Regions from separate parts of the Enterobacter sp. SA197 genome, predicted to be linked through region 1. Evidence: predicted binding sites of a transcription regulator. Region 1 holds the regulator's gene; each other region holds the start of a gene.
The links. The regulator LexA, encoded in region 1, represses DNA repair genes until DNA is damaged. The targets are predictions, from matches to a motif close to TNCTGTATGTACATACAGNA.
Positions count from the first base shown of each region.

Region 2: a site for LexA is predicted at 5,495-5,514, ahead of uvrB (excinuclease ABC subunit UvrB). Genes of this name have one in related genera too.
Region 3: a site for LexA is predicted at 6,375-6,394, ahead of dinG (ATP-dependent DNA helicase DinG). Genes of this name have one in related genera too.
Region 4: a site for LexA is predicted at 2,185-2,204, ahead of dinB (DNA polymerase IV). Genes of this name have one in related genera too.

Region 1 covers NZ_CP096393.1:347,559-355,782, forward strand. Annotated here, with positions in the region: gene plsB (glycerol-3-phosphate 1-O-acyltransferase PlsB) at 1-1,931, opposite strand, end outside; gene M1D91_RS01620 (diacylglycerol kinase) at 2,060-2,428, shown strand; gene lexA (transcriptional repressor LexA) at 2,537-3,151, shown strand; gene M1D91_RS01630 (CsbD family protein) at 3,417-3,626, shown strand; gene zur (zinc uptake transcriptional repressor Zur) at 3,723-4,238, opposite strand; gene traF (conjugal transfer protein TraF) at 4,511-5,836, shown strand; gene dusA (tRNA dihydrouridine(20/20a) synthase DusA) at 5,918-6,913, shown strand; gene pspG (envelope stress response protein PspG) at 7,063-7,305, shown strand; gene M1D91_RS01655 (quinone oxidoreductase) at 7,594-8,224, opposite strand, start outside.
Region 2 covers NZ_CP096393.1:1,621,082-1,629,305, reverse strand. Annotated here, with positions in the region: gene eptA (phosphoethanolamine transferase EptA) at 1-1,456, shown strand, start outside; gene pmrA (two-component system response regulator PmrA) at 1,453-2,115, shown strand; gene pmrB (two-component system sensor histidine kinase PmrB) at 2,157-3,224, shown strand; gene uvrB (excinuclease ABC subunit UvrB) at 3,397-5,418, opposite strand; gene M1D91_RS07440 (ABC transporter ATP-binding protein) at 6,169-6,891, shown strand; gene bioD (dethiobiotin synthase) at 6,833-7,555, opposite strand; gene bioC (malonyl-ACP O-methyltransferase BioC) at 7,548-8,224, opposite strand, start outside.
Region 3 covers NZ_CP096393.1:1,668,853-1,677,076, forward strand. Annotated here, with positions in the region: gene M1D91_RS07630 (SDR family oxidoreductase) at 1-217, opposite strand, end outside; gene M1D91_RS07635 (hypothetical protein) at 665-892, shown strand; gene M1D91_RS07640 (hypothetical protein) at 1,107-1,532, shown strand; gene sanA (outer membrane permeability protein SanA) at 1,544-2,266, opposite strand; gene cdd (cytidine deaminase) at 2,392-3,276, opposite strand; gene M1D91_RS07655 (CidB/LrgB family autolysis modulator) at 3,406-4,101, opposite strand; gene M1D91_RS07660 (CidA/LrgA family protein) at 4,101-4,496, opposite strand; gene M1D91_RS07665 (LysR family transcriptional regulator) at 4,602-5,531, opposite strand; gene M1D91_RS07670 (GNAT family N-acetyltransferase) at 5,626-6,171, shown strand; gene dinG (ATP-dependent DNA helicase DinG) at 6,409-8,224, shown strand, end outside.
Region 4 covers NZ_CP096393.1:958,809-967,032, forward strand. Annotated here, with positions in the region: gene lpcA (D-sedoheptulose 7-phosphate isomerase) at 1-342, shown strand, start outside; gene M1D91_RS04365 (class II glutamine amidotransferase) at 443-1,210, shown strand; gene dpaA (peptidoglycan meso-diaminopimelic acid protein amidase) at 1,181-1,918, opposite strand; gene dinB (DNA polymerase IV) at 2,222-3,277, shown strand; gene M1D91_RS04380 (GNAT family N-acetyltransferase) at 3,280-3,741, shown strand; gene pepD (cytosol nonspecific dipeptidase) at 3,820-5,277, opposite strand; gene gpt (xanthine phosphoribosyltransferase) at 5,536-5,994, shown strand; gene frsA (esterase FrsA) at 6,100-7,344, shown strand; gene crl (sigma factor-binding protein Crl) at 7,402-7,800, shown strand; gene M1D91_RS04405 (porin) at 7,871-8,224, opposite strand, start outside.

The DNA of each region.
Region 1 (8,224 bases):
AGCTCAACATGGCGCAGCATCTCATCCTGAGAAATATGACGGTGTTGGGTGAGGATGGCTGCCATTAACGACGGCAGCATCAGCATATGCGCGATGTTGTTGCGGTAGTAAGTCATCAGCACCGCCTGCTCACGCGGCAGAATGATGATGTCGCCGATGGTGTCTTTTTCTACCTCAAACTTATTCATCTGCAGGGCATGGGCGATGAGCTCCGACGCGCTGGCCGTTGGCACCGTGGAATCTTCCGCGTAAGGCACATTGCGCATCAGGTTCAGGTAGCAATCCAGTTGCTCCGTCAGTTGTTCACGGGTCAGCGAACGCTGGCGGGAGGCGAGGAGGGCGGTGCAGCAGAGGTTCATGGCATTGGCAGCCCCTGCGTTGTTAATGCGCACCATCAGATCGGCGGCGATGGCGTTCACCGTCGGCGTCAGCCAGGCCGGACGCACCGCTTCGATAGGATCGATAGATTCCCGCCATTCCGGCACGCGCTGGTTAAGGTAGTTCATCAGCGGGATAGGCTCGCCGAAGTTCACATACCCCTGACCCAGGTTACGCAGCTTGCTTAAGCCGCGTAACATCTGCATAAAACCCTCTTTCTCTTTGGTCGCGCCACGCAGCTCTTTGGCGTAAGTTCCGACTTCCATGACGTGTTCATACCCAATGTAAATGGGCACTAAGGTGATGGGACGGGTGCCGCCGCGCAGCATCGCCTGGATGGTCATCGACAGGGTACCGGTTTTCGGGTCCAGCAGGCGACCGGTACGCGAACGTCCGCCTTCCACGAAGTATTCGACCGAATAACCACGCTGGAACAGCTCGCCCAGATATTCACGAAACACGGTAGAGTAAAGTTTGTTGCCTTTGAACGAGCGGCGAATGAAGAACGCGCCCAGACGGCGGAAAATCGGGCCGGCAGGCCAGAAGTTCAGGTTAATACCAGCCGCGATATGCGGCGGGACCAGCCCCTGGTGGTAAAGGACGTAGGAGAGCAATAAATAGTCCATGTGGCTGCGGTGGCAGGGCACATAAACAATTTCATGGCCATCATGGGCCAACTGGCGCACACGCTCAGCGTTGTGCACGTTAATGCCCTGATACAGACGGTTCCAGGTAAAGCTCAGGATGCGATCGGAGAGACGAATCATCTCATAAGAGAAGTTTGCCGCTATCTCTTCCATCAGGGCGATGGCGTTTTGCTGCGCCTTGTCATGAGAGATTTTTTTGCTGCGCGCTTCGTCTTCTACTGCACGCGCAATTGCCTTGGAGGCCAGCAGTTTGTTAAACAGATCCTGACGGGCAGGCAGGCGCGGGCCAACCGCAGCCAGACGCTGGCGAGCGAAATGCATACGCGCCACACGGGCCAGCTTCTGCGCGATGATTTTATCCGTACCGTGCTCGGTCGCCATGCGGCGTAACGAGACCGGGGGAGAGAAGCGTACAAAGCTGTCACGGCCAAGCCAGGAGACAGCAAAGAATTTCTGGATGCCATTGAGCATACGCAGGGGGGGATTCACTTCACCCTTCTCGCGGCCCGGTGAGCGGCCGAACATCATCGAAACCGGCACCATCTGCACATCCAGATCGGGATGGCTACGGTGCACATCGAGATAGTCATGGAACAGCTTGATAGACTCTTCTTTCGGCGTGTACCAGGTAAACACCCGTGGTCCACCGTGAATGAAGATGTATCGCGGGAGCTCCGCTCCGTCGATCACCAGCGGTTCTAACGGGTCCGGCAAATCATGTGCCAGACATTGTGCACGTAACGTGAGTAAGTCAGCCTTAGAGTTATAAGGCAAAACGTACATAATAGGGCGTGAGGTATCGAGCCCCAGCTCCTGCGCAGGTTCCGCAGGGATCGACTTACTTTTTACCAGTACGCTTAATGGTAAATTAAGTAATTTGTAGTAAATTCGTGGCCAGCCGGACATAAAGGATGTGAAGCCTCTGGTTAAAAATGCCATTGCGCCGCAAGAATATCAGAAAGCGCGCACAAATTCTTTGTACCTCTATAACCTTACATAGAGATCGTTGTTCATTACATAAAAAGGTTCTTTTAATGGCCAATAATACCACTGGCATTACCCGCATCATCAAAGCGGCGGGTTATTCATGGAAAGGCGTACGCGCAGCATGGATCAACGAAGCTGCTTTCCGCCAGGAGGCCGTTGCGGTCATTCTGGCAATTATTATCGCCTGTTTCCTTGATGTTGACGCCATCACCCGTGTATTGCTGATTGGCTCAGTGGTTCTGGTGATGATTGTTGAAATCCTCAACAGCGCTATTGAAGCCGTGGTTGACCGAATTGGCGCTGAATTTCATGAGCTGTCCGGGCGCGCGAAAGATATGGGGTCGGCAGCGGTGTTGATGGCCATTCTGGTTGCGATCTTTACCTGGGTTTCGCTGTTGTGGAGCCATTTTCGATAAAGCTTCAGGATTTGCGCTAACTGCTGGTTTTTTGCGTAATTTTGGTTTCAAAATCGCCTTTAGCTGTATATACTCACAGCATAACTGTATATACACCCAGGGGGCGGAATGAAAGCTTTAACGGCCAGGCAGCAAGAGGTGTTCGATCTTATCCGCGATCGAATCAACCAAACCGGTATGCCGCCGACGCGTGCAGAGATCGCGCAACAATTGGGGTTCCGTTCCCCAAACGCAGCGGAAGAGCATCTGAAAGCGCTGGCGCGTAAGGGTGTACTTGAGATTGTCTCTGGTGCCTCTCGTGGCATTCGTTTGCTGCTTGAAGTGGAAGATGATGCAGGTCTGCCCTTAGTCGGGCGCGTCGCGGCGGGCGAGCCTCTTCTGGCCCAGCAGCATATTGAAGGCCATTACCAGGTTGACCCCTCTCTGTTCAAACCTAATGCTGATTTCCTGCTGCGCGTTAGCGGGATGTCGATGAAAGACATTGGCATTATGGACGGCGACCTTCTGGCCGTGCATAAAACGCAGGATGTCCGTAATGGTCAGGTAGTGGTCGCCCGTATTGATGACGAAGTGACGGTTAAACGGCTGAAAAAGCAAGGTAATACTGTTCAGCTCCTGCCGGAAAATAGCGAGTTTTCGCCTATCGTGGTTAATCTGCGCGAGCAGAATTTTACCATTGAAGGGCTGGCGGTTGGCGTGATCCGCAATGGCGAATGGCTGTAACTTACTTTTATGAGCCGTGATAACGCATACAGTTATCGCGGTTTATTTGCTTTTATTACAATAACTTAAATCCCCCTCGTTCTCTGCCGCATTCTTTTTTCTCCTCAATGTCTATTCTTCAAAACAGCGTATGGATGGTTAAAAATTCCGAATAAATCCACCGCATCGTTATCCCTGACTACAATTATTATCACGTTCAGCACATTAAGAACGTAATAAATGGATGAATACTCGCTATTCAAAACCGAACGATGAGGAAATGATTATGAATAAAGACGAAGTCGGCGGTAACTGGAAACAGTTCAAAGGTAAAGCGAAAGAACAGTGGGGCAAACTGACTGACGATGACATGACCGTCATCGAAGGTAAACGCGATCAGCTGGTAGGTAAAATCCAGGAACGTTATGGCTACCAGAAAGATCAAGCGGAAAAAGAGGTTGGTGACTGGGAAACCCGTCACGATTACCGCTGGTAGTCTTAAAGCCCTCTGAACAGGCATTTTAAGAGACTACCCTGCCCGACGGTACATGGACGTACCACTCTTCTTTCTCCACCCGCCCAGAGCCCGTGCTTAACGTGGCTTTTTCTTGATTAAAATTGAGTGATCGTGGTGGCAGTCGCCCTGATGGCGGCAGGCTTCCACTTCAGCGCAACGGGCACACAGGCCATGCGCTTCAATAACATTATGGCGCAGGGCAAAGCCTAATTTTGCGGCGAGCATGTGCATGATATCTTCCACACCTTCCGCTTCTTCCTCTTTGACCACCCCGCAACGATCGCAGATGAACATCGCCGAAGTATGGGTCGGCTGGTCAAAAAGATGGCACAACACATAGCTGTTGGTAGATTCTACTTTGTGCACAAAGCCTTGTTCCAGCAGGAAATCCAGCGCACGATAAACGGTGGGCGGTTTCGCCTGCGGCTCGCTCTCGCGAAGCAGATCCAGCAGATCATAAGCGCTGATAGCACCCTCTTGCAGACTCATCAGCCGCAGAACCTCAAGGCGCTGTGGCGTCAGACGCACATTGCGCTGCACGCACAGTTTTTCAGCCTGCGTTAGCATCTCTTGCGAAGTGGTCTTATCCATTGTCGTCCTCTCGTTTCCCGGCGGCATAATCCCTCACTTTATCATGTTCTGCGTTAAACGCCGAGATCGGCCTGCTTTAGCGCCTTTCACAATCGCATTACGTCTTCTATAAATAATGTGGGACATTTCTTATAACTATACTTTCTGCCAGTTATTGCCTGTCTGGCAGAATAAGACATATTTTTGGTGTTATTCGCAGCAATAGAGCATTCCCGTTCATGTAAAAAGGAGCGGGGCATAAAAAAACTCATCTGACTACGAGACGCATAATTGTGAAAAACAAACTCAAACTTTCAGTGGTCGCTATCGCTGTCTCCTTTACAGTGGCAAATCAAGCGGGAGCAGCGAATACCTGGGCGGAAGCGCGTAATGATGCGATGGGGGGGACGGGGGTTGCTTCAGCCAGTTATGGCAGTGCGGCATTAATTAACCCGGCGCTCCTGGCGAAAGCCAAACCTGAAGATGATATATCCATTATTCTGCCAAGTTTTACTGCGCAAATTAATGATAAAGATGATTTGAGAAATGAAATTGAGGACATCAGTGACAAGATCGATTACTACGGTGATGTCGTTGATGGTCTTTCACTTGGGGATGTGCTCGCTAATCCCATTGGTACCGTCAACCAGTTCCAGAATGCCGCAGGCGATCTGGCTGAATCTCTGGAGTTTTTAAAAGGCAAACGCGCAAGCGCGAATGCGGGGGCGGGAATTGCCGTCAGTATTCCAAACGATACGCTCTCCGTGGCATTTATGACCAAGGCTTACGCTCATGCTTATGTGTCTGCTTCAATCGATCAGCAAGATATTCGCTATCTGCGTGAGATGGACGATCCCAATGACCCTGCTGATTTTACCAGGGCAAGCCTGAGGGCAGTTGATGCCGCTGTCTTTGGTACTGAACGAATTTCAGATAACCTCAACTCTACCGCATCAGGTCGCGCTGCCATTGTCTCCGATTTTGGGGTGGCCTTCGCGCATCAGTTCGACGCAGGTGGGGTACCGCTGTCGGTAGGGGTGACGCCTAAACTGCAGAAAACCTGGCTTTATAACTACACCACCACGATTAGCGATTACGATAAAAACGACTGGAAAAAAGATCGTTACCGTACTGATGACACGTCGTTCAACATTGATGTGGGCCTGGCTGCAGACCTGACGGAAAACTTCACCGTGGGGTTAACCGGGCAGAACCTTATCTCTAATAACATCGATACCAAAGATGTACTCATCGAAAACCGCCGTACCGGCGAAGTGAAAAATTATAAAGATACCTATCAAATCAGTCCGGTGGTGACCGCCGGTGTGGCCTGGCAAAATGAACTGCTGACCCTGAGTGCGGATGGCGATCTTACTGAAACCAAAGGGTTTAAAAGCGAGAAAAACTCACAGTATGTGGGTGTCGGTGCAGAAGTGCGTCCGCTTAACTGGCTGGCTGTTCGCGCCGGTTATCGTGCGGACGTAAAAGGAGATGAAAGCAATGTCTTTACCGGAGGGGTAGGTTTTGCGCCCTTTAACACCGTACATGTCGATTTGACAGGTATGGTGGGTGAAAAAGAGACATGGGGAGCGGGAGCACAGCTCACCCTGACGTTCTGACAGAGAGCCGGAGGCCTTGCGCCTCCGGTTTTTCTTTGTGCTATAGTAGCGCCCCTTTTTCGTAAAGCTCATTTATTCGCCATGTCGCCAGAAATTCAGCCTACTGTTTACCCCGCTCACCGTTTCTCGATCGCGCCGATGCTCGACTGGACGGACAGGCATTGTCGTTACTTCCTGCGTCAGCTCTCCCGCCATACGCTGCTCTACACCGAAATGGTGACGACGGGCGCCATTATTCATGGTAAAGGTGACTATCTGGCCTACAGCGAGGAAGAGCATCCGGTGGCCTTGCAGCTCGGAGGAAGCGACCCGGCTGCGCTGGCGCAATGTGCAAAACTGGCTGAACAGCGCGGTTATGATGAGATCAACCTGAACGTAGGTTGCCCGTCCGATCGCGTGCAGAACGGCATGTTTGGCGCCTGCCTGATGGGTAATGCGCAACTGGTTGCCGACTGTGTTAAAGCGATGCGTGATGTCGTAACGATCCCGGTGACCGTGAAAACACGTATCGGGATTGACGACCAGGACAGTTACGAGTTCCTTTGCGATTTCATCAACACCGTCGCCGGCAAAGGCGAATGTGAGACCTTTATCATCCATGCGCGTAAAGCCTGGCTCTCTGGTCTGAGCCCGAAAGAGAACCGCGAGATCCCGCCGCTGGATTACCCACGGGTTTATCAGTTAAAGCGTGATTTCCCGCATCTGACCCTTGCCATTAACGGGGGCATTACGTCGCTGGAAGCGGCGAACGCCCATCTTGAACACATGGATGGCGTCATGGTGGGGCGCGAAGCCTATCAAAATCCAGGGATCCTGGCGCGAGTTGATCGCGAGATTTTCGGCGTGGATGGTCCGGATGCCGATCCGGTGGCCGTGGTGCGTGCCATGTATCCTTATATTGAAAATGAGCTGAGACAAGGCACCTATCTTGGCCATATCACGCGACACATGCTGGGTCTCTTCCAGGGCATCCCTGGTGCACGCCAGTGGCGGCGTTACCTCAGCGAAAATGCGCACAAGCCCGGCGCTGATGTCGCCGTGCTGGAACATGCGTTGAGCCTGGTGGCTGGTCGTTAAATTTTCACTACTTGTTGGTCAATTTCACCAAACCCTGCACTTGATGGCAGGGTTTTTTGTTGATAAATCAACGATAAAAATTCTGGCACGTTTCTTGATATATCTCTGGCATAGAGTCCAGGTTATGACTCATTTATCGGGAGCGCACCATGCTGGAATTACTGTTTGTTATCGTCTTTTTTATTGTGTTACTGGCGACAGGCGTGTCGGTATTAGGCATTCTGGCGGCTATCCTGGTTGCCACCGCTTTGATGTTTGTCGGCGGTTTGTTCGCCATGATGATTAAACTGTTACCGTGGCTGCTGCTCGCCGTGGCGGTTGTTTGGGTGATACGCGCGGTCAAAGCTCCAAAAGTGCCTCAATATCAGCGCAATAAGCGCTGGCGTTACTAAAGGTTTGAGTGCTTGATCACAACCTCAACACTTTTTCAGGCACATCGCTAAGAACCGAATAGGATTTAGATATCAAATCTGTCACTATCGCGCCGTTAACGAATTCATCGCGCTGTACCCTACATACAGCCGAACTAAAAAAAGAATGGGCTTCCCTCGGGAAGCCCTAATTCTTTCTTCCTCGTCATCATTCATGCCGTAGATGCGTGGCTGCTTTCATTCGCCCTGGTCACTTACCTGAATCAGCTTCCAGGGATTCATTCAATTGCCGCTTTTCTGCAACGTAAATTATTTAGAAGATGCAGGAATCAGCAAACTTGACCCTTGCGTGGCACGACTTTCCAGCATCTCATGCGCCCGCTGCGCATCCTCAAGTGCGAATTTCTGCGTATCGGCCACATCAACTTTTATCACGCCGCTGGCAATCAATGAGAAGAGTTCATTGCTGGCCTCTTCCAGCTCCTCCCGCGTGGTCACGTAGCCGTTCAGCGAGGGACGCGTGGCGTAAAGTGACCCCTTTTGATTAAGAATGCCAAGATTCACGCCTGTTACCGGTCCTGAGGCGTTACCGAAGCTGACCATCAGCCCCTGGCGTTGCAGGCAGTCCAGCGAGCTTTCCCAGGTATCTTTACCCACGGAGTCATACACCACGCGCACTTTTTTACCGCCGGTTATCTCTTTTACCCGCTCGACAACGCTCTCCTCACGGTAGTTAATGACCTGCCAGGCACCGGCCTGCAAGGCGCGCTGCGCTTTCTGGGCAGAGCCCACCGTACCAATGAGCTTCGCCCCCAGCGCTTTCGCCCACTGACAGGCAATCAGGCCCACGCCACCGGCTGCGGCGTGGAACAGAAAAGGCTCATCGGGCTTGATCTCATAGGTTTTGCGCAGCAGGTAAAAGACCGTCAGACCCTTCAGG
Region 2 (8,224 bases), 1.3 Mb from region 1:
TATTGTGCTGTCACTGGCCTCTTTTTTACGGTTAGAGCGCATGGTGATAAGTCTGTTTATTATCCTCAGTGCGGCGGCGCAATATTTCATCCTGAGCTTTGGCGTGATTATCGACCGCTCAATGATAACCAATATTCTTGATACTACGCCGGCTGAGAGTTTTGCCCTTCTCTCATTGCGGATGGTGATGGTGCTTTTCTTTTCCGCCTTTGTGCCAGTCGCGATAGCCTGGTGGGTGAAAAGTAAACCGGCCCGCTCTTTCTGGCGCGGTATAACAGTGCGAACCCTTAATATTGTTCTCTCCGCATTGTTGATAATCCTGGTCGCCCTGGTTTTCTATAAAGATTACGCCTCGTTGTTTCGCAACAATAAGGAGCTGGTGAAATCCCTGAATCCGTCGAACAGTATTGCGGCATCGCTCTCCTGGTATACGCATAACCGTATGGCAAATCTGCCACTGGTGCGCATCGGTGAAGATGCCAGACAAAACCCGGCCATGCAGCACGGCCCGCGGAAAAACCTGACTATTCTGGTGCTGGGTGAAACCTCCCGTGCAGATGATTTTTCCCTTGGCGGCTATACGCGGGAAACGAATCCGTTGCTTAAGCAGGATAACGTGGTCTATTTTCCCGACACTACCTCCTGTGGAACCGCTACGGCCATCTCGGTACCCTGTATGTTTTCAGGCATGCCAAGAGCCAGTTATAACGAACAGTTAGCCCACCACCAGGAAGGCCTTCTGGATATCATTCAGCGTGCCGGTCTTCAGGTGTTATGGAATGAAAATGACGGCGGCTGTAAAGGTGCCTGCGATCGCGTCCCACACCAGGATATGACGGCATTGAAATTGCCGGGCCAGTGTATTGAGGGTGAGTGTCTGGATGAGGTGCTGTTCCACCAGCTTGAGGAGTATATTAATAATCTCCAACAGGACGGCGTTATTGTAATACATACAATTGGTAGCCACGGGCCGACCTATTATAACCGCTACCCTGCATCGTTCCGTAAATTCACACCAACCTGCGACACCAACCAAATCCAGACCTGTTCCCGGGAGCAGTTAGTGAATACCTATGACAATACCATCCTGTATGTGGATTATATTGTTGATAAGGTCATTAAATTATTACAAAGCAAGCAGGACAGATTTACCACAAGCCTGGTTTATCTCTCCGATCATGGTGAATCTCTGGGGGAGAATGGCGTCTACCTGCACGGTCTGCCCTACTCCATTGCCCCGGCGAGCCAAAAACATGTGCCTTTTTTAATCTGGCTATCTGACGATTATCAGCACCGCTACGGTGTGAGCAGTACCTGCCTGCAAAAAGAAGCGCAGCAGAAAAAGGTGTCGCAGGATAATCTGTTTTCAACCATGCTGGGATTAACCGGCGTTGAAACCAAAGAATACCGGGCACAGGATGATATTTTGACCGCCTGCCGTGGAGAGCAAAAATGAAAATTCTGGTGGTAGAAGATGATGCCCTGCTGCTACAGGGACTGCTGCTGGCCATGCAAAGCGAAGGTTACGCCTGTGATGGGGTATCTACAGCCCATGAGGCAGGACTCAGTCTGACCACCGGACATTACAGCCTGATGGTGCTCGATTTAGGCCTGCCGGACGAAGATGGCCTGCACTTTTTACAGCGTATCCGCCGGGAGAAGTTTACTCTGCCGGTCCTGATCCTGACCGCCCGCGATACGCTGGGTGATCGCATCACCGGTCTGGATACCGGTGCCGACGATTACCTTGTCAAACCCTTCGCACTGGAAGAACTCAACGCGCGCATTCGGGCGTTACTGCGCCGTCATAACAACCAGGCTGACAACGAAATCATCAACGGTGATTTAACCCTGAACGTTACGCGGCGTCAGGCATGGCGGGCTGGCCAGCAGATTGAACTGACGCCAAAAGAGTATGCCCTGCTCTCCCGGCTGATGCTGAAAGCAGGCAGCCCGGTGCACCGCGAAATTCTTTATAATGACATTTATAACTGGGATAACGAACCGGCAACCAATACGCTTGAAGTTCATATCCATAACCTACGCGACAAAATTGGCAAAGCTCGTATCCGCACCGTTCGCGGTTATGGCTACATGCTGGTTAACGCAGAGTGACAGGATAGTACAGGGTGAAATTCACGGTAAAAGGCTGGTCCATGCGCCGCCGTCTGGTACTGACCATCGGCATCATTCTGCTGTTCTGCCAGCTTGTCAGCGTGTTCTGGCTCTGGCACGAGAGCAAAGAGCAGATTCAGCTGCTGGTAGAAAGCGCGGTACATAACCAAAACAACCACCGGCACATCCGGCATGAGGTGCATGAAGCCGTAGCCAGTTTACTGGTGCCGAGCCTGCTGATTATTGGCCTTGCGCTGTTGTTGTGTTTACAGGCCGTCAAAATGATCCTGCGCCCGCTCGCGGAATTGCAGCGGGAGCTCGACGCCCGCACGCCGGATAACCTCCAACCCATTGTACTGAATAATGCGGTGCCGGAAGTGGAAGTCGTGCAGTCGGCTATTAATCAGCTGGTAGAACGTTTAACGCTGACGCTGGATCGTGAAAGACTTTTTACTGCCGACGTCGCTCACGAGCTTCGCACTCCGCTGGCAGGCTTACGTTTGCATCTGGAGTTAATGTCCAGAACGCACAATCTTAACGTTGCGCCGCTTATCCAGCGCCTCGACCAGATGACCGAAAACATCGCGCAGTTACTGCAGCTCGCCCGTGTGGGGCAGTCTTTCTCAGCGGGAAGTTATCAGCAGGTAATGTTAATGACCGACGTGGTGCTGCCCGTATGGGGGCAACTGGATGCGATGCTGGCCGAGCGGGGGCAGACGCTGTTACTGCCGCAAAGCAATCAGGATGTGGCGGTCGCCGGCGATGTCACCTTGTTGCGAGTGCTGGTGAGAAACCTGGTGGAAAACGCCCATCGTTACAGCCCCACCGGCTCGACTATTCGTATTTGCATCGATAGCAGCGACGAGCCTGTTCTGGCGGTTGAAGATGATGGCCCGGGCATCGACGAATCTCGTAGCGGAGAGTTAAGCAAAGCGTTTGTGCGTATGGACAGCCGGTACGATGGCGCGGGACTGGGGTTGAGTATCGTGACGCGCATTGCCCGTCTGCACGATGCTCAGTTTTTCCTGCAGAACAAAACAACCACGCCCGGCGTGCGGGCATGGGTCAAATTCAAACCGGTATCACGCCAGACGGGGTTCAGTAACTGAGCACCCAGCTGTGGCTGAAGGCAATCACAATCGCCAATGAGAGCGCAATGGCGAGAAACTGATAGACGTTTTCTTTTTGCATAGGGACCCTCCGGGGTAGTGGCAGGGAGAGTACCGGAACAACATTAAGCGAACATTAAGGCCCGTTCACCACGTTGTGACGGGCCTCCCGTTATGACACTGCGATAAACAGCTCTCTTAGCTGATGGAGCTTGTCGCGGCATTTTGCCGCCTCCTCAAATTCCAGATTCTGCGCATGCTGCATCATCATCCCTTCGAGCTCCTGTATTTTCTGCTGCAAGGCTTTCGGCGACAGCGCCATCTCTGCTGCCTCCGCCTGCGCAGGCGTGCGTGACTTGCCACGCCCTTTGGCCCGGGTTTTCGCCAGGTTCTCCCCGAGGCTCAGAATATCCACCACTTTCTTATTCAGGCCCTGCGGGGTAATACCGTGTTCTTCATTGTACTTTTGCTGTTTCTCACGACGACGCTCCGTTTCGCCAATGGCTTTTGCCATAGAGGGGGTGATTTTGTCGCCATACAGAATCGCTTTACCGTTGATGTTTCGCGCGGCACGACCGATGGTCTGAATCAGTGAGCGCTCTGAACGCAGAAAGCCCTCTTTATCGGCATCCAGAATCGCCACCAGCGACACTTCAGGCATATCCAGACCTTCACGCAGCAGGTTGATGCCGACGAGCACATCGAACTCCCCAAGGCGCAGGTCACGAATAATTTCCATACGCTCGACGGTGTCGATATCAGAATGGAGATAACGCACCTTCTCCCCATGCTCTTCAAGGTATTCGGTCAGATCTTCCGCCATCCGTTTGGTCAGGGTCGTCACCAGCACGCGCTCGTTGATGGTGGAGCGCTTACGGATTTCAGAAAGAAGATCGTCTACCTGGGTTGCAACCGGGCGTACCTCAATAACCGGATCGAGCAGTCCTGTTGGACGCACCACCTGATCGATGACCTCATCACCCGATTTTTCCAGCTCATATTTGCCGGGAGTGGCTGACACATAAATCGTCTGGGGGGCGAGAGCTTCAAACTCCTCAAAACGCAATGGGCGGTTATCCAGCGCTGAAGGTAAGCGGAAACCGTATTCGACCAGCGTCTCTTTACGCGCCCTGTCGCCTTTAAACATGCCGCCAATTTGTGGAATGGTTACGTGGGATTCATCAATCACCAGCAAACCATCAGCCGGAAGATAGTCAAACAGCGTTGGCGGTGCCTCACCCGGCCCACGCCCGGAGAGATAACGCGAGTAGTTTTCGATGCCAGAACAGTAGCCAAGTTCGTTCATCATCTCCAGATCGAACTGGGTTCGCTGCGTAATACGCTGTTCTTCCAACAGCTTGTTATTATCCATCAACGTCTTACGCCGTACTGCCAGTTCGCCTTTGATCTCTTCCATAGCCTGAACAATGCGTTCGCGCGGGGTGACATAGTGCGTCTTCGGGTAAACGGTAAACCGCGGGATCACGGACTCCACATGCCCGGTCAGCGGGTCAAACAGGGATAACCGTTCAACCTCCTCATCAAACAACTCCACCCGCAGGGCGATGTCGTCAGACTCCGCAGGGAAAATATCAATGACTTCGCCGCGTACCCGAAAGGTGCCGCGCTGGAAAGCCTGATCGTTACGGGTATATTGCAGCTCTGCCAGGCGACGCAGAATGGCGCGCTGATCGATGATCATCCCGTTAGTGAGATGCAGCATCATCTTGAGATACAAATCCGGGTCACCCAGACCATAAATCGCTGAGACAGAGGCCACCACAACCACATCGCGCCGCTCCAGCAATGCTTTGGTCGCAGACAGACGCATCTGCTCTATGTGCTCGTTTACCGAGGCATCCTTTTCAATAAAGGTATCCGAACTTGGCACATAGGCTTCCGGCTGGTAGTAATCGTAATAGGAGACGAAGTACTCCACCGCGTTTTCCGGGAAGAACTCTTTCATTTCGCCATAGAGCTGGGCAGCCAGCGTTTTGTTGGGCGCCAGCACCATCGTCGGGCGTTGCAGGTCAGCAATCACATTGGCGACGGTAAAGGTTTTACCCGACCCCGTCACGCCCAGCAGCGTCTGATGGGCCAGCCCATCTTCCAGGCCCTCTTTCAGGCGACGGATAGCCTCAGGCTGATCGCCGGAAGGGCGAAAAGCGGAATGCAATTTTAACGGTTTACTCATGGACAGCTACCTGATGAAGGAATGAGCGGGCAGGTTAGTAATTTTACTCACCGTGGCGGGAAATGCCAGTCATTAATACTGGATGAAAAAACAGTAGCAATATGCCAAATCTGGACTAGCGCAGGGAACAGCTTGTGTTGTTCACCGTAAAACGGTGGCCGGATGGCATAAAACGCCTGACGAAACAGGTTATCCCCAGAACATTTCCTTTTTTAACATTTGTCAAGTAAGGTGATGAAAGTTTTGTGGCAGCGGGTGACACTTTTTTTACAACCATTGCTTTTATATAACCCGTTGAAATTTATCATTTTATATAAAAAGCCGCGTTTCGCATCAATTCAGGCGCAAGCCGCGTGTTTACTCGCTTGTCGCACTTTTTCTAACTCTAATACACAAGGTTATCCACAGGAATAGTGGATAACTCATTCCAGGCCACATCCACAGCCAGCCCACAAAATGTTAACAACTCCTTTTCAGCCGTCAGTAAAAATTTTTTATCACTTATTTTTGCATGACGACTGTTGACGAAACGGCAAAATATCCTGCGAACGTTCTCACATTTCTCTCATTTGCTGCACCAATAACCATCATCTGCAGCACTGGCAACGTGCAGCCAATAACGCCCTATTTTCCTGAACCGGTGCAGTGCGGGGCAATTCATCAGCGGACTCTGAAAACAGCCACGCTTTGGCGCGTTGGCAAGCGTTTTGCACCTATTACTCCACCTTAACGCAACAACAGGAGCAGGTTATGTTGCATTTACGTTCGGTAAATCAGTATTACGGTGATCAGCATACGTTGTGGAACCTCGACCTTGATCTGGTGACCGGTAGCTGTACCTCCGTGATTGGCCTGCCAGGTATGGGCAAAACAACGTTATTTAACTGTATAACGGGTTTCCTGCCCGTAGAGAGTGGCAGCATGGTCTGGCAGGATGCCAGCGGCCCTCCGAAAGATCTGCTGGCACTGCAGGCGGCGCACCGTAGCGCTATGGGGATAGGTTATGTGCCTCAGGACAGGCGCATTTTTTCGCAGCTCACAGTGGAAGAGAACCTGCACATCGCCCTGCTGGCGGGCGCGACGCCCCGTCAGGCTGTGAGCAGTGAGGTCTACGACCTCTTTCCCGAGCTGTACGCCTTTCGTCAGGAAAAAGTGGCGGTATTATCGGAGGAGAATCAGTATCAACTGGCGATGGCGCGGGCGATGGTGAACCGCCCGCGCTTGCTCATTCTTGATGAACCTACACGGGGCATGGGGCAGGCGTTTATTCATAAGCTCGGTAATTTTATCGTGCGTCTGAATCAGGATGTCGGTATGACCGTCCTGCTGGCTGAGCAGCACCTTGGTTTTATCCGCCGCGTGGCGGACCGGTTCTGCCTGCTACACAGGGGGCGCAATGTTGCCCAGGGGGATGTCAGTCAACTGAATGAAGAGGTCCTGTCCCACTGGATGACGCCGGAGTCAGTACGCTGAGATCGAGATAATGACCGTTATTTGCCTCATCCGGCGCGTGAGAAAGCCAGGGGATCTCCCCGATCAGAGGCGCTTTAATCACGCGCCGCAGCGTTGCGATATACTCCGGGTGACGACGCCCCGGCGGCTGGACATCATTGGCAATCCACCCTGCCAGCGTTAAGCCCGCCTGTTCAATCGCCAGTGCGGTCAGCATCGCGTGGTTAATACACCCAAGCTTTACCCCCACCACAAGAATGACCGGCAACTGCTCGGCCACTACCCAGTCTGCAAAAGTGTAAGCATCGCTCAGTGGCGTAAACCAGCCCCCTGCCCCCTCGACCAGCACCCACTCTGCCTGCTGTTCCAGATGGCGCAGCCCGGCTGAAAGAGCTGCGGGTATTATTGGTTTGCCCGTCGCCGCGCTGGCAATATGTGGTGAGGTTGGCTCGGCGAACGTCCAGGGGTTTACCTCCTCATATGAGAGCGACAGTGTGCTGTTGCGCAAGAGTGCGAGTGCATCGCCGTTACGCAGTCCCGCGGGGGTCAGCTCACTGCCCGAGGCAACGGGTTTGTACCCTGCGGTGCGCCATCCCTGCTTTTTCGCCGCCTGTAGCAAGGCACAACTGGCGACCGTTTTCCCGACCTCAGTGTCTGTTCCGGTGACAAAATAACGTTCAGTCACGGCTGATAACTCCCCAAAATAGTTGATAACTGAGCGGGTAGCCGCCGCCCTGCTGTGGCCAGGCCTGCCGCAGCTGCTGTAACCCTCCCCGCGTTAATCCTGAACGACGTCCGGCATGAAGATGGGTTGCCCCAATGCCTTTGAGCGAACGCATCGCCTGCGTCACCTCATCAAAATGCAGGGTGAGAGTTTCCACACCGGCCTGATAACGCCGCCCTGCAAGCGCGGCATGGATCTGCTCAATAGCCATAAAGCGATTAGCATGAGGCAGACCATCTACCGCCCGCCACGCCTGGTTCAGCTCCGGTAGCGAGCCGTGCGCGAGGGTGGTAAAGGCCACATACCCGCCCGGACGAACCACCCGGCAGAGCTCGTTTACCGCCTGACGCAGCGAATTGCACCACTGCACAGCCAGGTTGCTCCAGGCAAGGCAAAACTGCCCGTCAGGGAAGGGCATGGCTTCAATATCACCCTGTACGTAATGGTGTGCCGTTTGCTGCTGACGGGCTTCATCCAGCATGGGCACGCTGAGATCGAACGCGGTGACCTGCGCCCCCAGACGTCGCCAGTAGTGCCCTGTCGAACCGGGGCCGCATCCGGCATCCAGTACATTGCGAACCGGAATGTTGCCCAGACGGGAGAGCAGCAGTTCAGTGCTCTGGCGCTGCA
Region 3 (8,224 bases), 1.3 Mb from region 1:
CTTCACGAGCGAATGCGATAGCAACAGCGCGCCCGATACCTGAGTCACCCCCGGTGATGAGCGCTCGTTTGCCAGCCAGTCTTCCGGAGCCGATATAACTGGTTTCACCATGATCGGGGATAGGTTTCATCTCCGATGCCAGTCCCGGTGGCTGCTGTGGCTGTTCAGGAAAAGGTGGGCGCGGATATTGAAGATGTTTTTTGTCTGCAGGAGTCATATTTATCTACCTCTTAGAGAAAGCCATTTACACAAAACCAGAATTTTAAGGTAGACCCAAATATTCGTTTTCGCTAACAACCAGGAATAAACCAAACATTAATTTGATTATTTATACAAATTTAAGGGTGCCAGTGGATTATTAAAAATGCCAAATTAAAACTTCGTTTTAAATAATCTTTAATTTATGAACGTCAAGAATATATCCTTACAATGTGCTTTTTTGAACATAAAACCAACAACTTGTTAACTAATCAATGTGCCGAAAATAACATTGTTAGAGAATTATCTTAAAAGAGCTAATAAGAGGTCTTACCACTAATGTCACCCAAAAAATATATTGCTTCAGAAACGAAAAGTTCACGCATTACGTGTTGTTAAATTTTTCGTTTCGGTGCTACGCTCATGGAGGCATAACTTTCGTCACAACATTCACAAGGAGATTAGGATGAACAACGAATCAGCATTTCCTGCATTTCCAGTTAATGGATGGCAGGTAGGCGCAGTGGAAGATCTGAATAGTGTGGTGATACAGTTTGGCTATAGCACATCACCTTATGCACCGGGTGGCTCAACGTTCGAATCGCAGTTTTTCAGCCTCACACCTGAAAAGGTACGCAGCCTGATTTATGATTTGCAGGTCAGTTTGCACAAGTATGAAGATAAAGTAGCCTGACGGATTACTGTCAGCAGGGGTGCGTGTAGTGGCAGCAGTCTGTAAAGTATCAACGGTCTGCTGCAAGGATATATTTGTAGCATTACAACGTTTTACCTGATTAATCGTGCAGCGCTCACAAATATGGATGTTTAAGGCTAATCTTAATGTCAGGATCGTAATCAGATCTATGCTTATTGATGAGACAATGAAGTAATGATGAGCTGGAGCGCCTATGAATGTTGTGTATTTCAAAGTTGATCATCCGCCGCATGAAAAAATTCACCCCATTCACTTCTACCTGAAATCGGTAAAGCTTATCCGTGATAATGAGGTTATTGCCGATCTGGGCGACCTTAAAATCACCTCATTGCCATTTTACTCCTTCAGCATTGTCCCCACGGGCTTTGGCAAAATAGAGTTTAGCCTTGCAAACCGCTCTCAGCTGCGTATTGAATGCTCGACAGGATATATAAAAACCGGTGAATATTTGGTTGCTACACCTGAAGGTGAAGTAATCATGTCTTTTAACGCGTTAAGCGGTCTGTGGACGTTAAATAAGGCGGAGAAACGGGTTATCGATATTCAGGAGTTTACCGAGCGCCACTATTATTTACTTGGCCCGGTGAGAAATATTAACCGTGGCGCCTCGGTTTACTGACCCGACACGCACTATTCCTGACTGTTTTTCTTTTGCAGATCAAGCAACTGTTCGATGGTAACTGCAGGGTAGTCCTGCGCATCGTTCGGCACTTCCTGTAAAGAGGGGATCGGCTCCAGCGGCCCCAGGAAGCGTGGCTCGCGTTTGAACACATACAGATCAGCAATGGTGGCGAGCCGCGCGCCAAATTCCCGTACCCGCACACTCCACATATTCTTCGGCGAAGGCACGGCATAACATTGTGCCTGAATCCCCATATAACGGGCGATAAACAGGGCGCGCTCGCAATGGAAACGCTGGGTAATAATAATAAAATCGTTGGTATCAAAGACTTTGCGCGTGCGCACAATCGAGTCCAGCGTGCGGAATCCCGCATAATCAAGAACGATATCGGAAGGGTCAACGCCGCCTGCTATGAGGTCTTTGCGCATGGTCACCGGCTCATTGTAGCTCTGCTGGGCATTGTCGCCGCTTAGAAGCAGGTAGTTAACTTTGCCGCTGTTATAAGCATTTAACGCGCCCTGAATGCGGTAGCGGTAATACTGATTAATCACGCCGGTGCGGTAATATTTTGCTGTACCCAGTACCACGCCCACCTGACGCCACGGAAGGTCCTGCAGATCATCGTAAATGTAAGGGGCGGTTTTCCAGCTCATCCAGCGATCCAGGCCGAGCGCCGTTAACAGCAGTAAGCCGATAAGGACAAACAGGCTGTAAACAAAACGCTTCAACATGTAGACAAACTCGGTACAGGATTAAATTTCACTCAAGGCTACTTTACCCGTTCGGCAAGCGCAAGAAACGGAGGTTCAACTGCGGGGTTTTTCACCACTGCGGGAGCGAGCCCGCAGGGGAGAGATCAGGCAAGACGTTCGTGGTCAACGTTCTGACAGCCCAGCGCACGCAGGGTGGCCATTGTGGCATCCCACTGCGTTAAAGGCGCGTCCGCTTTTTCTGCCAGCACCGCACGTTGGATATCCGGATAATCATAACCGCTGAGGCTCAGCAGATTGAGCGCCCCTTGCAGAGGGGGAAGGGTGGGGTTAAACGCCGCATTTTCGGCATAACTGCCACTGAAGATCTGCCCGTCACGGCAGAGAATGGCGACACCAGAATAGGAGTGGGTATAAGGGCTATGGCTTTTATTCGCCGCGACAATGGCCGCCTGAACGAGGGCATCGCCACGCAGGGAAAACCCATGATCCTGCTCATCGAGCAGCAGCGTTTTGATCTCCAGATCTCTCGGGCCAAAGGCATCGGGAAGGTAATCACCCAGCGTATGCGGTGCGCGACCAGGCAGGTTAATACGCAGCGTCAAACCACTGTTCAGCTCATTCATAAACTGGCGACAGTGACCGCACGGGGTGTAATTCACCGTGATGCAAACCAGCGCTTTCTCACCGCGCGACCACGCATGGCTGATGGCGCTCTGTTCAGCATGCACGGTCTGTTGCATGGTGGCACCGAGGAACTCCATGTTGGCACCAAAATACCAGGCACCGCTGACGCCCCTGGCAATGGCACCGACGTTGAAATGGGAGAGTTCAGTACGCGCGCAGGCGGCGGCAAGGGGGAGCAGAGCGAAGGCCAGCGCGTCTTCGTCCATCCCGGTGGCGTCAAGCAGGTCAGATACCTGCTGCGCGCTTAACATCGCAGGAAAGTGCGCGTCATCGAGAAGCGGTGCCAGCGCGGTCCTGAGTGTGTCCGCGAGGGCCGGAAACGCAGTGTGGAAACGTGAATGCATGGCGTTGCCTCATAACAGTGTAATGGGATCGTAGTTTACGGGCCGTTTGCGCCTTTATATGTGATCAGCATCGCACTGTATATGCAACTTATGAAATTCAAATGAAAAATGCGCGATCCATCGCAAATTTTAGCCCGCCATCGCCAGAATAAGCGGGAATAAAAAGGGGGCAATAAGCGAGGTGATAATGCCGCAGATCACCAGGGCCAGCGAGCTGAACGCCCCTTCCTGATAATCAAGCTCAGTAGACCGGGCAGTACCGAGCGCATGCGAGGCGGTCCCCATCGCGAGCCCTCGGGCAGATTTCGTCTGTATTTTCATCAAATTCAACAGGGTATGACCAAAAACCGCCCCCAGAACACCCACAAAAATCACGCATACCGCACTGATGGCAGGAATGCCGCCTATGCTTCCTCCTACGGCCATCGCAATGGGCGTCGTCACGGATTTTGGAAGAACCGAAGCTGCAATTTCAGGTGTCGCCCCCATCATCAGGGCGATAACTGAACCGGTGACCATGGCGACCACGCTACCAATAAAGCAAATAGTGATTATCGATTTCCAGCGCGCCCGGATCTGGTGAAGCTGTTCATAGAGCGGGAAGGCGAGCGCCACGACCGCAGGCTGCAGCAGGTCATTGAGGATTTTGCTCCCCTGAAAATAGTGATCGTAAGGGATCCCCGTCAGCAGCAGGAAAGGAATAATCACCACCATGGCTATCAGCAACGGATTAAGCAGCGCCATCTTAAAACGTGCGGCGAGTTTGCGCGCAGCGAAGAACACGGCCAGGGTCAAAGGCAGGGACCACCAGATATACGTCATCATTATTTACTCTCTTTTTTACCAACGACGTTACGTTCGCCATGTACCAGATGGGTGCTCCAGCTCACAACCAAAAAGACAATGAGCGTACTCACGGCACAGGAGACCACAATGGGCCCGAACTGAGCGCGTAGCATGTCGTAATACTGCATGACCCCCACACCGATAGGCACAAAGAGAAGCGCCATATAGCGGATCAGGACGTAGCAGCCAGGGGCGACCCATTTCGCCGGCAGGATTTGCAGTGCCAGCAGGACAAATAAAATCAGCATGCCAATAATGCTGCCGGGAATAGTAATAGGTAGCAGCGAAGAGAGGTAAATTCCCGCATACAGACAGGCGTAAATAAGAGCAAAAGCGCGCAGATAGTGCCAGATATTAGTCAGTGATTTACTCATGGTGAAAACCCTTGATGAACCGCATTCATCATACAATTAAAGGCTAAAATGTGCTACCGATCACATCATGAATTATGAGCATACCAAATATTCCTTTAGGGAACGTCAGGCCTTACCACAGGATAACGCCTGCTTTTCGTCTGTCAGCTTGCGTATTGCCTCAGTAATATGGTGAACGACTTCCTGTATGCCACGGTGGACTACACGATCCTGGCGCATAACCCAGCCTAATGTACGGTGCAGCGGGGGCTCCAGAGGAAAAATTTCAAGGCCCTCTCTTTCCAGCGGCTGCGCAACAGCCATGCGTGGCACGATACTCACCCCCAGTCCTGCACGCACCATGCGTTTAATCGCTTCGACGCTGCCAAGCTCCATCACCGATTTCGCCTCTACGCCAGCGCTTAAAAACCAGTTATCAATTTGCTGGCGAACGCCGCTACCGGATTCAAACACAATGAGCGGCATCGCGGCGCAACGGGCCGGGGAAAAAGGGGCATCCACGCCTTCGAGTCCCGTCGCGCCAATCACCACAAACTCTTCCTTCATCGCCGGGGTTATCTCTATGTTTTTGCCTGCCGCGGGCAGAGTGACGAGGCCGATATCAATCCTGTTTTCTTCAATGGCGCGAACAATGTCCTGGGTATTCCCGGTGCGTACGTCGACGGTAAGCTTTGGCCAGAGCTGACGCAGCGCCAGCAATACCGGAGGCAGTAAATGAATACACAGGGTTGCGCCTGTTCCCAGAACAACGCTGCCGCTGATGTGCTGCTGGTGTCTGGCGACAGCCTGCACTGCCGTGTTGACCGCTCTGTCAATCTCAGCGCAATGTTCGAGTAACGTCAATCCGGCAGGCGTAGGGCGGATACCGCGCCCGGTTCGCTCAATTAAGCGCGCCTGCAAGGTGGCCTCTAACTGGCGTATCTGCAAACTGACCGCAGGCTGGGAGAGGCCCAGCACCGTGGCCGCAGCGGTAAAACTTCCCCGACTTATCACCAGCTTATAGGTGGCCAGCTGATCGAGACTGAGGGTGGTCATGCAAGGTTTTCCTTATACAGGTCATAAGTGAAGACCTGTGCCTGAAGAGAGAGGGAACGGTTATCCTGCCTGCATCAGAAACAGGAGTTGAAGAATGCACATTACTGAAGCCGAAGAACATCATATTCCCGCCATCCACGCAATATATGCCTGGCACGTGGCCCACGGCACCGCCTCGTTTGAAACCGAAATCCCCACGCCTGACGATATGCTGGTGCGCCTGAACAACTTGCGTGACGCCGGACTGCCCTGGTTTGTATTGATCCATGAGGGCAGTGTTAAAGGGTACTGCTACCTGTCACGCTACCGGACTCGTGCGGCGTACCGCTACACGCTTGAAGATTCGATTTACATTGATAATGCTTTTTGTCGCCAGGGGGCGGGCAAAAAGCTGCTCGCCAGGGCTATAGCCTGGGCCGAAGCACACGGGTACAGACAGTTGATCTGCGTGGTCGGTAACAGTGAAAACGAAGCTTCACTGGCTTTACACCAGCGTGCTGGTTTTACGCTAACGGGCACGCTAAAAAATGTTGGGTTCAAACATAATCGTTGGCTGGATATTGTTATTCTGCAACGTATGTTGGGGGAAGGGGCGCTAAGCGTGCCCAAGGACGCGCATCCTGCTTTAACCTGCGCATGACATCCACTTTTGCGTGGGTGGTCGTGGACCGTTGTTGTGACAAGCCTTATGGCATTACGCCAGCGCTGAACGTTAAGAGTAACGTTCTCTTACCTTCAGCGCGCCCGAAATAAGGGAAGGGGCATCACTCCGGTGCCGCTTTTTACGAGCCCGTTTCCATAAGCGGAAAAAGCATTACCCCTGAAACGTGAAAAATGCCACAATGGTGGCTGTTTATACAGTGTTTCAGGTTTGACGATGGCCCTTACCACTGCGTTAAGAGCGCAAATTGCCGCCTGGTATAAGGCGTTGCAACAACAGATCCCCGATTTTATTCCCCGAGCCCCGCAACGACAGATGATTGCCGATGTGGCGAAAACCCTCGCCGGGGACGAAGGACGGCATCTGGCAATCGAAGCGCCAACGGGGGTCGGCAAAACCCTCTCCTATCTGATTCCGGGGATCGCCATTGCTCGTGAAGAGCAGAAAACGCTGGTGGTCAGCACCGCTAACGTCGCTCTGCAGGATCAAATTTTCAGTAAGGATCTGCCGCTGCTGCGCAAGATTATCCCGGACCTGCGCTTTACCGCGGCCTTTGGGCGCGGGCGCTATGTCTGCCCGCGTAATCTGGCAGCGCTCTCCAGTACCGATCCCACACAGCAGGATCTGCTGGCCTTCCTTGAGGATGAGCTCACGCCAAATAATCAGGAGGAGCAGAAGCTTTGCGCCACGCTGAAAGCCTCTCTGGACAGCTACAAATGGGATGGCCTGCGCGATCATACCGATAAGCCGATAAGCGACGATCTCTGGCGGCGTCTCAGCACGGACAAAGCCAGCTGTCTGAATCGTAACTGCCATTACTACCGTGAATGCCCGTTTTTTGTCGCACGTCGTGAGATTCAGGAGGCAGAAGTGGTGGTGGCGAATCATGCGCTGGTGATGGCCGCACTGGAAAGTGAAGCGGTATTGCCCGAGCCGAAAAATTTGCTGCTGGTACTGGATGAAGGCCACCACCTGCCTGATGTGGCCCGTGATGCGCTGGAAATGAGCGCTGAAATCACCGCACCCTGGTTTCGTCTGCAACTTGACCTGTTCAGTAAACTGGTAGCGACCTGCCTTGAGCAGTTCCGGCCCAAAACTACGCCGCCGCTGGCGAACCCGGAACGCTTTAATGCCCATAACGAAGAACTGTACGAGCTTATTGCCTCGCTGAATAACATTCTCTGTCTTTATCTTCCCGCAGGTCAGGAAGCGGAACACCGCTTTACGATGGGGGAACTTCCCGAAGAGGTGATGGTGATTTGTCAGCGGCTGGCAAAGCTTACCGAGATGCTGCGCGGGCTGGCAGAGCTATTTTTGAACGATCTGAGTGAGAAAACCGGCACCCATGACATCGTGCGTCTTCATCGGGTACTGTTGCAGATGAACCGGGCGCTGGGCATGTTTGAATCCCAGAGCAAACTCTGGCGGCTGGCCTCAATGGCGCAGGCCTCTGGCGCACCGGTCTCCAAGTGGGTTACCCGCGAAGTACGGGACGGGCAAATTCACCTGTTCTTCCACTGCGTTGGCATTCGCGTCAGCGATCAGCTGGAAAAACTGCTCTGGCGCAGCGTACCGCACATTGTGGTCACCTCTGCCACCTTACGCTCGCTTAATAGCTTTTCACGCCTGCAGGAGATGAGTGGCCTCAAACCCAAAGCGGGCGACCGTTTTGTGGCGCTGGACTCTCCCTTCAACCATGTTGAGCAGGGGAAAATCGTTATCCCGCAGATGCGTCATGCGCCGCTTATTGACAATGAAGCGGCGCACCTGGCCGAAATGGCAGCCTATTTTCGCGAACAGGTTGAGAGTAAAGCCCACCGCGGAATGCTGGTGCTGTTTGCCAGTCAGCGGGCGATGCAGCTCTTTTTAACCTTTGTTACAGACTTGCGTTTGTTACTGCTGGTGCAGGGCGATCAGCCCCGCTACCGGCTGGTTGAACTTCACCGTAAACGCATCGATGAAGGGGAACGTAGCGTGCTGGTCGGTTTACAGTCCTTTGCGGAGGGGCTGGATCTTAAGGGCGACTATCTGA
Region 4 (8,224 bases), 610 kb from region 1:
GCCATTTCTGACGTCAGCCATCTCTCCTGCGTAAGTAACGACTTTGGCTACGATCACGTCTTCTCGCGTTATGTTGAAGCGGTCGGTCGTCAGGGCGATGTGCTGCTTGGGATCTCCACCTCCGGTAATTCGGCCAACGTTATTAAAGCGATTGACGCGGCGCGCGCGCAGGGCATGAAAGTCATCACCCTGACCGGGAAAGACGGTGGGAAAATGGCGGGCAGCGCGGATGTCGAGATCCGTGTGCCGCATTTTGGTTATGCTGACCGCATCCAGGAAATTCACATTAAAGTGATTCATATCCTGATCCTGCTTATCGAAAAAGAGATGGAAAAAGCCTGAGAAGGCCAGGTTATCTGCCCGTTTGCAACGGTCGTTCGCGTTCAGACGGGCCGCAACAATAACGCCTTCTCGCTTTTGAGATGTTTTGTGGAGGTGATGTATGTGCGAATTGCTCGGGATGAGCGCCAATGTGCCGACCGATATCTGCTTTAGTTTCACCGGTCTGGTCCAGCGTGGTGGCGGCACCGGTCCGCATAAAGACGGCTGGGGAATCACCTTTTATGAAGGCAAGGGCTGTCGCACCTTTAAGGACCCACAACCCAGCTTTAACTCCCCCATTGCGCGCCTTGTGCAGGAATACCCGATAAAATCCTGCTCGGTGATAGCCCATATTCGTCAGGCGAACCGCGGCGAAGTGGCGCTGGAAAATACCCATCCCTTTACCCGTGAGCTGTGGGGCCGCAACTGGACTTATGCCCATAACGGGCAATTGACGGGCTATAAGAGTCTGCAGACCGGCAATTTCCGCCCGATTGGCGAGACCGACAGTGAAAAGGCGTTCTGCTGGCTGCTGGATAAGCTGACGACCCGTTACCCACGCACGCCTGGCAATATGGAAGCGGTGTTTAAATACATTGCGACGCTGGCGACAGAGCTGCGTGAGAAGGGGGTGTTCAATATGCTGTTGTCGGATGGGCGCTACGTCATGGCGTTCTGCTCAACCAACCTGTTCTGGATCACCCGACGCGCCCCCTTTGGCGTGGCGACGCTGCTGGACCAGGATATTGAAATTGATTTTCAGCGGGAAACCACACCGAACGATGTGGTCACCGTGATTGCCACGCAACCGCTGACAGGCAATGAAACCTGGCACAAGATCATGCCAGGTGAATGGGCGTTATTTTGCCTCGGGGAGCGTATAGTTTGACGCCAGCTGCGGGTGAACCACTTCGTGGCTCAGCGGCTTGCTGACCACATAGTTCCCGTCTACCACCGAAACTACCGGCGGCTTGCGCGTCTGTTCGAAGAAGTCATATCCCGGTTTGAGCTGCTGCCAGAATTTGGCAAAAGTCGAATATTTGTGGCGCTGCATATTCGCATCAGTCATACGGAACGGGTAAATGCTTAACTGGACCGTTGGCTGACCAAATACCAGTGCCGCAGTCACGAACTGGAAGATCTCGTCGATTTGTGAGTCCGTCATCGCGTAACAACCGATAGACACACATGCACCGTGGATCATCAGGTACTTACCTTCATAACCATGGGCACGGTCATAGGCGTTCGGAAAGCCAATGTTGATGGCTTTATAGAAACGGCTGTCCGGCTTGAGCTGGCTACGCTGAACGGAATAAAACCCTTCCGGACTTTTGAAATCACCCTGACGCTGCTTCGGACCCAGGCCGCCGGAATAATTGCAAATTTTATAGCTACTCAGAAGCTGGTACTGCTCGCCCATTTTGACGTAAAGATCAAGGGTACGCTCTTCTTTGAAGATCTGGATATAAACCGGCGACCCCATCAACTGCTGCTTGTATTCTTTGCTGATCGGCGTTGTTGAACTGTTGCTGGATAAACCGGCAAACGAGACGCACGGAATCAGAAGCATCGCAATAAATAATGCGATTTTGCGCATACTGCTTGTTTCCTTGATATAGCGGATACCACATTGCCAGGACGGCAAAAAGAGACCCGGAAATCAGATTTATCTGCTTCGGGCGCGCTCACATTAGCATCACGGTAGTTTTTCGCAAGCCGGAAAGTGGAGTTTTTACATTGCTTTTTTTTCCCCGCTGCCCCGCTGAATTATTGTCAGATAAAAACCCCTTCAATTACAACATGCCGGGGCATACAGAGGTGAACGCGGCAGTTTTTTCGGTAACTTCTCGTTTCTGATTAATATGCTGTATACTTATCCAGTGTTGGAAAGGGTGAGCTTATGCGTAAGATCATACATGTCGATATGGACTGCTTTTTTGCGGCGGTGGAGATGCGAGACAATCCTGCTCTGCGGGATATTCCGATCGCCATCGGCGGCAGTCGGGTTAAGCGCGGTGTGATCAGTACGGCCAACTACCCGGCACGGAAATTTGGTGTACGCAGCGCCATGCCAACCGCTATGGCACTAAAACTCTGCCCGCATCTCACCCTGTTACCCGGTCGCTTTGATGCCTACAAAGAGGCCTCAAACCAAATTCGTGACATCTTTTCGCGTTACACCTCCCTGATTGAACCTCTGTCCCTTGACGAAGCCTACCTTGATGTGACCGACAGCCCGCACTGCCACGGGTCCGCGACATTAATGGCTCAGGAGATCCGCGAAACCATTTTTCGCGAGACGCAGCTTACCGCTTCAGCGGGTATCGCCCCGATAAAGTTCCTGGCGAAGATTGCCTCTGATTTAAATAAACCGAACGGGCAATATGTCATTACCCCGGCCGACGTACCGGCATTTTTACGCACGCTGCCACTGAGTAAAATTCCCGGCGTGGGCAAGGTGTCAGCGGCAAAACTGGAAACGTTAGGGTTGCGTACCTGCGAAGATGTGCAAAACAGCGATCTGGCGATGCTGCTTAAACGGTTTGGGAAATTCGGTCGGGTATTGTGGGAGCGAAGCCAGGGCATTGATGACCGGCAGATCAGCAGCGAGCGGCTACGTAAGTCCGTCGGCGTTGAACGCACCTTACTGGACGATATTTACCAGTGGGAAGAGTGCGAAGCCATTATCGAGAATCTTTATGCTGAACTGGAGCGCCGTCTGTTAAAAGTGAAACCCGACCTGCTGATCGCCAGGCAGGGGGTGAAACTGAAATTTGCCGATTTTCAGCTCACCACACAGGAGCACATCTGGCCGCGTCTTAACAAAGAGGATTTGCTGGCGACGGCGCGTAAAGCCTGGGATGAACGCCGCAGTGGTCGCGGCGTGCGGCTGGTAGGCCTGCACGTGACCTTGCTTGATCCGCAAATGGAGCGACAGCTGGTACTGGGATTATAATCATGCTGGAAATAAGAACTTATCAAGAAAGGGATTTTGACGACCTGTGCGAAATATTTCTGCGGGCGGTCACTGAAACAGCCAGCCGCGATTATTCGCCGCGCCAGATTGCCGCCTGGGCGCAGATAGATGCGTCACGCTGGCAGGAAAAATTAACGCATTCTACGGTGCGTGTGGCGGTATCAGACCATCGCCCGGTGGGCTTTATTACCGCTATTGAACGTTATATTGACTTACTTTTTGTCTCGCCGGAATTTACTCATCAGGGGGTCGCCAGTGCGTTGTTGGATGCACTCATTGTTCTGCTTCCTGACGGAATGATCACCGTCGATGCCAGTATTACCGCGAAGCCTTTTTTTGAGCGTTATGGGTTTCAGGTTTTGCAGCAACAATCGGTTGAGACACGCGGAGTGCGGTTCGTGAATTATCATATGGCGCGACAAAAAAAGCCGGATGTCGCGTGAATAGACGACTTATCCGGCTCAGGTCTGAAGCAGAAATCGCAGGCCGGATAAGCAAACGCCCTCCGGCTTTTTAGCGCATTACTTCGCGGGAATGGCTTTCAGCAGCTCGGTCAGCAGCGTCCAGTACTGGCCAACGCTCTCAATATGAACCTGCTCATCCGGGGAGTGCGGACCGGTGATGGTTGGCCCAATAGAGACCATGTCCATGTTCGGATAGGGTTTTTTAAACAAACCACACTCCAGACCGGCGTGGATAATCTGGATGTTCGGCGTCTTGTTAAACAGACGCTGATAGGTCTCACGCACCAGATGCATGACCGGGGAGTTTGCGTCCGGCTGCCAGCCAGGATAGCCGCCTTTCGGTGCGGTTTTCGCCCCCGCCAGATGCCCCAGGGACTCCAGCATGCTCACCACGTAATCTTTGCCGCTGTCGATAAGGGAGCGGATGAGGCAGATGATTTCGACGCTCTCATTCTGCATGGTGACCACGCCGACGTTCAGGGAGGTTTCCACCACGCCTTTCGCCACGTCTGAATTACGGATAACACCGTTTGGCGTGGCGTTCAGTAGCTGAATGAATGCGTCACGGGAGGCCGGGGTCAACGCCTGTTTATCCGTGGTGACGGTATCAAGCAGAACCACCAGATTCTTCTCTTTGATTTCCAGTTCGTTTTTCAGGATGCCCTGATAGGTTGCCGCCAGCGTTTGCAGCTGTTCGGCTTTATCCGCCGGAACGGCGACGGTGGCGAAGGCCTCACGGGGGATGGCGTTACGCAGGGTGCCGCCGTTGAAGTCCACCAGTTGCAGATTCAGTTCTGCAGCATGACCGACCAGGAAACGGGCCAGCAGCTTATTCGCATTGCCTAGACCTAAGTGGATATCCCCACCGGAGTGGCCGCCTTTGAGCCCTTTTAGCGTCAGTTTGAACGTCCGGGAGCCAGCAGCAATCGCTTCGCGAGAGAGCGGCAGGGTGGTAATGAAATCAATACCACCGGCGCAACCCATATAGATTTCGCCTTCTTCTTCGGAGTCGGTGTTGATAAGAATGTCGGCCTGCAGCCAGTTTGCCTGCAGCCCGAACGCACCGTCCATTCCGGCTTCTTCGGTCATTGTCAGCAGCACTTCCAGCGGGCCGTGCTCGACGCTGTCGTCCGCCAGGACCGCCAGTGCGGAGGCCATACCGATGCCGTTATCCGCGCCCAGCGTGGTGCCGCGGGCTTTTACCCACTCGCCATCAATGTATGGCTGAATCGGATCTTTGGTGAAGTCGTGTTCGGTGTCGTTGTTTTTCTGCGGCACCATATCGAGGTGGGCCTGCAGTACCACTGGTTTACGGTTTTCCATCCCTGCGGTGGCCGGTTTGCGCAGCAAAATATTGCCGACCTGATCGCGCTCTGCATGCAAGCCTTTTTCTTTCGCCCAGCTCATCACATGCTCAGCAAGCTGCTCTTCATGGTAAGAGGGGTGGGGGATGGAACAGATTTTGGCAAAAATATCCCACAACGGCTGTGGCGACAGTTGAGACAATTCAGACACGATGAGTCTCCTTCGATAGGCCTGCGAAACAGACGTTGCAGGCCATTGGGTTAAATAAACGGACATCACAAGACAGGCTTGCGAGATGGTCCTGAGAATACCACTTAATTCCCCTCCTGTTAGTACGCGTCGCGTAAAAAGCCCTATTGATGCCGGGTAGCACTGGTTTTTAGCGCGTCAGATCTCTATAATCTCGCGCAACCTATTTCCCCGTAGAACACTTTTTAAGCCGTAGATACACAGGCTGGGACACTTCACATGAGCGAAAAATACGTCGTCACCTGGGACATGTTGCAGATTCATGCACGTAAACTGGCAAACCGCCTTATGCCGTCTGAGCAGTGGAAAGGCATTATCGCCGTTAGCCGTGGCGGTCTGGTTCCGGGGGCGTTACTGGCCCGCGAACTGGGTATTCGTCATGTTGATACCGTTTGCATCTCCAGCTATGACCACGACAATCAGCGTGAGATGAAAATTCTTAAACGCGCAGAAGGTGATGGTGAAGGCTTTATCGTCATCGACGATCTGGTAGATACCGGTGGTACTGCGGTTGCCATCCGCGAAATGTACCCAAAAGCCCATTTCGTGACCATTTTCGCGAAACCTGCAGGTCGTCCGCTGGTTGATGATTATGTGATTGATATTCCTCAGGATACCTGGATTGAGCAGCCGTGGGATATGGGCGTGGTCTTCGTACCGCCGATCTCCTCACGTTAATCACACCGTTGCACTCCTCCAACGCCTGGCTTTGCCGGGCGTTGTTCATTTTAGCGCTAAGCGGGTTACAATAGTCTCAGTGACGTACTCATGGAGGCTGCGTAAATGGCACAAGCTAACCTCAGCGAAACCTTATTTAAACCCCGGTTTAAGCACCCGGAAACCTCAACTCTGGTGCGTCGGTTTAACCGGGGCACACAACCTCACATCGACTCCGCCCTGGATGGCAGTAATGCCCCGCAGTGGTACCGGATGCTCAACCGTTTGATGTGGGTCTGGCGCGGTGTGGACCCGCGCGAAATCATGGACGTGCAATCCCGCATCGTGATGAGTGACGCCGAGCGTACCAGGCCGGATCTTTACGACACGGTAGTGGGGTATCGGGGTGGAAACTGGATTTACGAGTGGTCAACTCAGGCGATGCTCTGGCAGCAGAAGGCAAATCAGGAGCAGGATACGACCCTGAGCGGTCGCCACTGGCTGCATGCTTCCAACCTTTACAGCATTGCCGCCTACCCGCACATCAAAGGCGATGCGTTGGCCGATCAGGCGCAGGCGCTGGCGAATCGAGCCTATGAAGAGGCGGCGCAACGCCTGCCGGGTAAAATGCGCGAAATGGAGTTTGCTATCCCTGGCGGTTCACCGGTGACAGGTTTTTTGCATATGCCTGAGGGCGACGGGCCGTTCCCGACCATCTTAATGTGCGGCGGTCTGGATCATCTGCAGAGCGATTATTACACCTTGTATGAGCGCTATTTTGCCCCGCAGGGCATGGCGATGCTGACGCTGGATATGCCCTCTGTTGGCTTCTCATCCAGGTGGAAGCTGACGCAGGACTCCAGCCTGCTGCATCAGCATGTGTTACAAGCGCTGCCCAATATTCCGTGGGTCGATCATACCCGGGTTGCCGCGTTTGGCTTCCGCTTTGGCGCAAACGTGGCGGTTCGACTGGGCTACCTTGAGTCGCCCCGGCTGAAGGCCGTGGCTTGTCTGGGGCCGGTTGTCCATGCGCTGATGGCTAACCCTCAACTGCTGGGGCGGATCCCGGAGATGTATATGGATGTACTCGCCAGCCGCCTTGGCATGCATGATGCGTCCGACGAGGCTCTCTATATTGAATTGAATCGCTACTCCCTGAAAACGCAGGGTCTGCTGGGCCGCCGATGCCCGACGCCGATGCTCTCAGGTTACTGGAAAGACGATCCTTTTAGCCCGGAAGAGGAGTCACGTTTAATCACCTCGTCATCTGCAGACGGTAAGCTGCTGGAGATCCCGTTTAAACCGGTTTATCGCAATTTTGATAAGGCCCTTTGCGATATCACGGGGTGGATCAGTAATCGATTACGTTAATAGATTGCTAATTTCTATTTGTTTGGTAAAACAGTTGCATCATAAAAGGAGATCGCAATGACGTTACCGAGTGGACATCCGAAGAGCAGACTCATAAAGAAGTTTACCGCGCTTGGCCCCTATATTCGGGAAGAGCAGTGTGTCGATAATCGCTTTTTTTTCGATTGCCTGGCCGTATGCGTCAATGTAAAGCCAGCACCTGAAAAACGCGAGTTCTGGGGCTGGTGGATGGAGATGGAAGCGCAGGAGGACCGCTTTACTTACAGCTACCATTTCGGGCTGTTTGATAAAGAAGGGGAATGGAAACCCACCACGATTAAAGATTCAGAAGTCACCGAAAGGCTTGAAAAAACGCTGCGAGATTTTCATGGTCGGGCACGCGACATGCTGGCGACGCTTGAACTGAAACTGGAGCCTGCGGAGAACTTTGCTGACGACGTTAAACTCAGCGCCTGATCTGTTCCAGAGCCGGATAAAAGCAAAACGCCCTTCAGAGATGAAGGGCGTTTTTTTATGCCAGCCTGACTTAGAACTGGTAAGTCACGCCCACTGCAACCACGTCGTCGGTGCTGATACCAACCAGACGGGTGAAGGCATCTTCGTCGATCTGGTTAATTTTGTAATCAACCATTGCGGAGAAGTTTTTGTTGAAGTAGTAAGTTGCGCCCACATCGATGTACTTAACCAGATCCTGGTCGCCGTAACCTTCGATGTCGTGGCCTTTGGTCTGTACGTAGCCCACGGACGGACGCAGACCGAAGTCGAACTGATACTGCGCAACCGCTTCAAAGTTGTCAGCAGTGTTAGCAAAACCGCGGCTTCCAATCGGGGTCATGTTTTTCGATACGCCGTACATGGCAGCCAGGTACACGCCATTTGA